Pseudovibrio sp. Tun.PSC04-5.I4: one gene and its partner. The protein of the gene in region 1 binds, or shares a complex with, the protein of each later gene. Links are inferred from orthologs where the notes say so. Each region holds a gene or a part of one and is shown on either strand. Other genes may lie near its edges.

The links.
Region 2: the proteins of tig (region 1) and rpsG are in contact, whole or in part, in a crystal structure (PDB 3GTY), measured with the Thermotoga maritima proteins. The link is inferred for Pseudovibrio sp. Tun.PSC04-5.I4 from one-to-one orthologs. Residues at the interface, in WP_004081061.1 of Thermotoga maritima: Glu122, Val124, Val129, Leu130, Tyr133, Glu188, Gly259, Ile262, Tyr263, Glu266, Ser270, Glu273, Gln274, Glu277, Arg308, Gln311, Ile312, Ser315, Tyr316, Glu325, Arg329, Arg336, Leu363, Phe366, Trp367, Arg373, Leu377, Arg381, Leu384, Glu387; in WP_004081843.1 of Thermotoga maritima: Lys34, Lys52, Lys55, Glu59, Arg62, Gln63, Glu66, Asn67, Lys69, Val71, Arg95, Ala109, Lys110, Lys111, Gly112, Arg113, Pro114, Glu117, Glu121, Ile124, Ala125, Tyr127, Asn128, Asn129, Thr130, Gly131, Lys135, Asp139, Arg142, Met143.

The regions. Positions count from the first base shown.
Region 1 is NZ_FNLB01000006.1:1,758,938-1,761,880, forward strand. It holds tig (trigger factor), read right to left. Parts: upstream 2,174-2,943; coding sequence 827-2,173; downstream 1-826. Other genes in the region: clpP (ATP-dependent Clp endopeptidase proteolytic subunit ClpP), read right to left, coding at 1-474; BLS62_RS13250 (PH domain-containing protein), read right to left, coding at 2,691-2,943. UniProt on the Bacillus subtilis protein: Involved in protein export. Acts as a chaperone by maintaining the newly synthesized protein in an open conformation. Functions as a peptidyl-prolyl cis-trans isomerase.
Region 2 is NZ_FNLB01000006.1:4,393,556-4,396,931, forward strand. Bases 168-3,020 are described here. They hold rpsG (30S ribosomal protein S7), read left to right. Parts: upstream 168-1,285; coding sequence 1,286-1,756; downstream 1,757-3,020. Other genes in these bases: BLS62_RS25595 (regulator), read left to right, coding at 168-283; rpsL (30S ribosomal protein S12), read left to right, coding at 898-1,269; fusA (elongation factor G), read left to right, coding at 1,781-3,020. Also shown: more of BLS62_RS25595, read left to right, coding at 1-167; more of fusA, read left to right, coding at 3,021-3,376.

The DNA of each region.
Region 1 (2,943 bases):
GCGGCGCTTCAGCTTCAGAATTTCCTGTGCATGCAACATGATGTCCGCTGCTTGCCCACGGAAACCACCAGAAGGCTGGTGAACCATGACACGACTGTTTGGCAAAGAAAAGCGCATGCCTTTTTCGCCAGCGGCCAAAAGCAAAGAACCCATGCTTGCAGCCTGCCCGATACAAAGTGTCGATATCTTCGGTCGGATAAACTGCATTGTGTCATAAATAGCAAGGCCACTAGTCACAACGCCACCCGGAGAATTGATATAAAGCGCAATCTCTTTGTTCGGGTTTTCCGCTTCCAGATAAAGCAACTGGGAACAGACCAACGTTGCTACGGTATCTTCCACAGGGCCGGTCAGGAAAATAATACGTTCCTTGAGCAGCCGTGAGAAGATATCATAGGCCCGCTCGCCCCGATTGGTTTGTTCCACAACCATCGGCACCAGGCTGTTCGTGTAGTACTCTACAGGATCGGTCATGCGTCATCCATTTTAAATATGCAGAAAGCTCAGTAAGCTCGGTTACTTATCCAGCTTACCGGTTAGCACTGCAAGAATCTTATGTCGAAAAAAACGACATGCCCACCCGCGGGATGTCGCCCTAGTCTTAAAGGCACTTGCCAAAAGGTAAAGCCACAAGGTTTATGGAGTGTTTCCAAGAGCCCTGTTATTCTTAGCCCAAATACCGGGGGGCTTAAAGAGCCCAATGGCGTATGTAGCTAAAGTCAGCCTTAGTTATTTCGGCTTTCCACCTCAAAATTCAAGAGGCGAAATGCAAAAAAAAGGGGGCACGAGGCCCCCTTCTCGAAATCCTTGGGTAAACCCCCAAAAATTATGCTTCGTCTTCGTCCTGAGCCAGGAGCTCTTCTTTGGACACGACTTTGTCAGAAATTTTTGCAAGTTCAAGAATAAAGTCCACAACCTTTTCTTCATAGATTGGGGCACGCAGGGAAGCCAAAGCCTGTTCGTTGTTCTTGTAGAACTCGAACACCTGTTGTTCTTGACCTGGGAACTGACGAACGCGATCGAACAGAGCTTTCTGAACTTCTTCGTCGGTAACCTGAACTTTGTTCTGCTCACCAACTTCAGAAAGAACCAGACCAAGGCGCACACGACGCTCAGAGATCTTACGGTACTCAGCTTTCGCTTCTTCTTCAGTGGTCTTTTCGTCTTCGAAGGATTTGCCAGACTGCTGCATGTCAGCTTCAACCTGCTTCCAAACGCCATCGAACTCTGTTTCCAGAAGTTTTTCAGGCAGGTCGAAGGTGTATTCTGCATCCAGCTTGTCGAGAAGCTCACGCTTCACTTTCTGACGCGTAGCTGCACCGAACTGGCTTTCAATCTGGCCACGAACGATTTCTTTCAGCTTTTCGAGAGACTCAAGGCCAAGTTTGGTAGCCATTTCGTCGTCGATGGAAACATCGCCTGCAGCTTCGATACCCTTGACATTAATGTCGAAGGTAACCGCACGACCAGCAAGATTTGCTGCGCCGTATTCTTCAGGGAAAGTTACGTCGATAACTTTTTCGTCACCGATTTTCATGCCAACGACTTGCTCTTCAAAGCCTGGAATGAACTGACCAGAACCCAGAACCAGCTGACCGTTTTCATCTTCACCGCCTTCAAATGGAACGCCGTCCAATTTGCCGAGGTAATGCATGGTTACGCGGTCACCGTCTTCAGCAGCAGCACCTTCTACGCGCGCTTCAAATGGACGGTTGCTTTCAGCAATCTGCTTGACCTGCTCGTCAACTTCTTCATCAGAAATTTCAACGATCGGGCGCTCAAGTTCAAGTGCAGAGAAATCTACAAGTTCGAACTCAGGCAGAACTTCATAAGAAATGGTGTAAACAAGATCTGCTTCACCGGCCAAAACTTTTTCAGCATCATCGTCGGAAAGATCGATTTCAGGCTGAAGAGCTGGCTTTTCTTTGCGTTCTTCAATGGTTTTGCTGGTAGTTTCGTTGATCAGGTTGCCGATCAGCTCGCCCATTGCCTGACGGCCATGAACACGCTTAAGATGTGCAACTGGAACTTTACCCGGACGGAAGCCGTTAATGTTTACCTTTGACTTCATGTCAACAAGGTATTCATCGAGGCGGGTCGCCAGATCCGTCGCCGGGATAACGACTTTGAGTTCGCGTTTTAGGCCCTCGGCCAGGGTTTCTGATACCTGCATGGTCTTTGCTTCGTCCTTGATTTAGGACGTGTACCGACAAACCAAAAATGGTTTATCCCCGTACGGTGAACATAACACCAATTTCGTAGAAGGGAGAGGCTTTGGGAGAAAATCCCTCAGCTCTTATCCGCCTGACGAACAGGTGAGCATAAACCGAACTTCGACAACGCCCTCAACTTTTCCGTTTCCGATAAGCTACGGTCGTTTATTTATGCACCGTATCACCGGGGATATGGTGCGGCTGGAGGGACTCGAACCCCCACGGTCTCCCGCTAGAACCTAAATCTAGTGCGTCTACCAATTTCGCCACAGCCGCGTTGGAGGGGTAGCTAAATGGGAACCCGATGGAAGTCAACAGCCTAATACGCTGTTTATGCCCAGTTCTTGGTTTTCCGCCTCATTTAGGGCAATGAACCTGTGCATTATTTCAATCCACTAGGAAAAGTTTGTACTCAAACAGTCCCTCCTCCGGCTCCAGTATTTTCCTATCCTTGAAATTAAGGAAAATAAATTTCCTTTACTCACTCAGGGGTTCTGTAACCCGGCGCACAAAGGCTGTGCCTGTTTCAGTCAAATACAGCTCGCGGCGGCGACCATCTGATTTATCTGCGGCAACACGGGCATAGTTATGACCACCGCGCACATCTTTATGACCATCACACCAATAGTAGATGTTTCGGGTCGCAGTCCCAGACTGGTATCCGATCTTCTTTTGTAGTCCGTGAGGATGAAGCGTCTGCCCCTCTTCCTGATGGGCTGCTATCTCCAAA
Region 2 (3,376 bases), 2.6 Mb from region 1 along the record:
GTTCTCCGAGGACGAAACCCGTCCTGTTGTCTACCTGATCACGGGACGTGCCTGGAAGGAAGAGGGCGGCAATGAGGAAGATTCAACGCCTTTTCATGTGATGGTTACTGCTCCAGATGATGACGGCGCTGTGCGCCGGGCGGTTGAAGCTCTGGGAGAGCAGGGGTTTTTGGACGCCGCGCTCGATCAGTTGGGATACATCACCGAGGTGCCGGAGGAAGAGTTCTTCATTCTGCCCTATAAAGATGCACTTTCCGGCAATGTCTCCGTTATCACTTTCTAGCAGTTGATGAAAATCTGAGTGTTTTGAAAGGAGAGGGGAACCTCTCCTTTTTTATTTGAGTTTTAGCTGCAACTCCAGATGCGTCTATTGGTTTGATGCACTTGAGTCTTTTGTTCTATTTGAACTTCTGCCTGGGGAATCAGCTGCCTTCGTGTGCTGACGGTGAGTCAGAATAGATTTTCGCCTTATTTGCTTTTAGGTTTAGAGTCTAACTGCCGTGAAACCTTAGAAGCTTCCAATATCCAGATGCTTTCGTGGCCAATTTGCCGAAACTGGCCGAATCCTGGGGTCCTACGCATTAATAAGGGAGGCATGCCCGAAGAATCTCTTGTAAGGGACTTGACGTGCAGTGTCTTCATGAGTACGTTCCGGCTACCCAATGACAGGCAGTAAGCAATGCCTTTCTCCTGAGGCGCCTCGCCTCGGAGTACTGAAGCTTAAACGCTGTCGGGTTTAAAAGGCGAATACAAGTCGAATGCAAGACTGCGGGTGATCCGTGGTCCTCTGGTTTTCGCAGCGCCTTCTGCGGATTTTGTCCGTGGAATTGGTGCGCTTGCGTATGTCTACCAGTTACTGCGTCCGGTCGAAGAGCAAAAGTAGTTAAAGGGCAAAATATGCCAACGATCAACCAGTTGATCCGCAAGCCGCGGAAAGACCCGGCTAAGCGGAACAAAGTTCCTGCTATGGAAGCCTGTCCGCAAAAGCGGGGCGTTTGTACGCGTGTCTATACCACTACACCTAAGAAGCCTAACTCGGCTTTGCGTAAAGTGGCTAAGATCCGTCTGACGAATGGCTTTGAAGTTATTGGTTACATTCCGGGTGAGGGTCACAACCTCCAAGAGCACTCCGTTGTCATGATCCGTGGCGGTCGTGTAAAGGATTTGCCTGGTGTGCGTTACCACATCATCCGTGGCGTTCTTGACACACAAGGTGTTAAAGATCGTAAACAGCGTCGTTCCAAGTACGGCGCTAAGCGTCCGAAATAATAGGATATAGACCAATATGTCCCGCCGTCACGCCGCTGAAAAGCGTCAAGTCATTCCGGACCCTAAGTTCGGAGATATCGTCGTTACTAAGTTCATGAACGCAGTAATGCTCGATGGTAAAAAATCAACTGCCGAACGCATCGTATATGGTGCATTCGACGTGATCGAAAACAAAGCTAAGTCTAGCCCTATCGAGATGTTCCATCAGGCGCTCGAAAATGTTATGCCAGCTGTTGAAGTTCGTTCCCGTCGTGTTGGTGGTGCAACATACCAGGTTCCCGTTGAAGTTCGTACAGAACGTCGTCAGGCACTTGCTATCCGCTGGTTGATTTCAGCTGCACGTAGTCGTAACGAAACCACTATGGTTGGTCGTTTGTCTGGCGAGCTGCTGGATGCTGCGAATGGCCGTGGTAACTCCGTTAAGAAGCGCGAAGATACTCACCGGATGGCTGAAGCTAACCGTGCATTCTCGCACTACCGTTGGTAATCACCCTGGATAGAGGCTGACGCAATGTCACGTACGCACAAAATCGAGGACTACCGTAACTTCGGCATCATGGCTCACATCGATGCTGGTAAGACGACCACTACAGAACGTATTCTGTATTACACTGGTAAGTCCCATAAAATCGGTGAAGTTCACGATGGCGCAGCTACCATGGACTGGATGGAGCAGGAGCAGGAGCGTGGTATTACCATTACTTCCGCTGCTACGACTGCCCACTGGAACGGTAAGCGTCTAAACATCATTGACACTCCAGGTCACGTTGACTTCACGATTGAAGTTGAACGTTCGCTGCGTGTTCTTGATGGTGCTGTTGCACTTCTCGATGCGAATGCTGGTGTTGAACCTCAGACTGAGACCGTATGGCGTCAGGCTGATAAGTACAACGTTCCACGCATGATCTTCGTCAACAAGATGGACAAACTCGGTGCTGATTTCTTCCGTTGTGTAGAAATGATCGAGAAACGTCTTGGTGCAATCGCCGCTTGTGTTCAGTTGCCAATCGGTGCTGAAAACGAGTTTGCTGGTGTCATTGATCTGCTGAAGATGAAGGCATTGGTTTGGAACGGCGAAGCTCTTGGAGCAACGTGGGATGAGTTGGATATTCCGGCTGATCTTGCTGACCAAGCTGCTGAATACCGCGACAAACTGATCGAAATCGCAGTAGAAGTTGACGAAGAAGCAATGGAAGCTTACTTGGAAGGCGAAATGCCTTCTACAGAAAAGCTTCAGGCGCTTATTCGCAAGGGCACTATCGCAGGCGCTTTTGTTCCAGTCTTGTGTGGTACCGCGTTCAAGAACAAAGGCGTTCAGCCGCTTCTTGATGCTGTTGTTGATTACCTGCCGAACCCGATTGAGGTTCCGGCAATTAAAGGTATCGACGCCAAGACTGAAGAAGAGACTACTCGCGAGCCTTCTGATGAAGCGCCGTTGAGCATGCTCGCATTTAAGATCATGAACGATCCGTTCGTTGGTTCTTTGACCTTCGCACGTATTTACTCTGGTGTGCTAAATAGAGGCACGTCCGTACTGAATACTGTTAAGGACAAGCGCGAACGCGTTGGTCGCATGATGCAGATGCACTCTAATTCCCGCGATGACATCGAAGTAGCTTACGCAGGTGATATCGTTGCTATTGCAGGCCTGAAGGACACGACCACTGGTGATACGCTTTGTGATCCTCTGCAGCCTGTGATTCTGGAACGTATGGAGTTCCCGGATCCGGTTATTGAGATCGCAGTTGAGCCTAAAACCAAAAGTGACCAAGAGAAGATGGGTGTTGCCCTACATCGCTTGGCTGCTGAGGATCCGTCCTTCCGCGTGAAGACAGATGAAGAGTCCGGCCAGACAATCATTGCTGGTATGGGTGAACTTCACTTGGACATCCTTGTTGATCGCATGCGGCGTGAATTCAAGGTTGAGGCAAACATCGGTGCACCTCAGGTTGCTTACCGTGAAACCGTTACTCGTACTGCTGATGTGGATTATACCCACAAGAAGCAGTCCGGTGGTACTGGTCAGTTTGCTCGCATTAAGCTCACAATCTCTCCCAACGAAGCTGGGACTGGTTTTGAGTTCGCTAACACGATTGTTGGCGGTAAC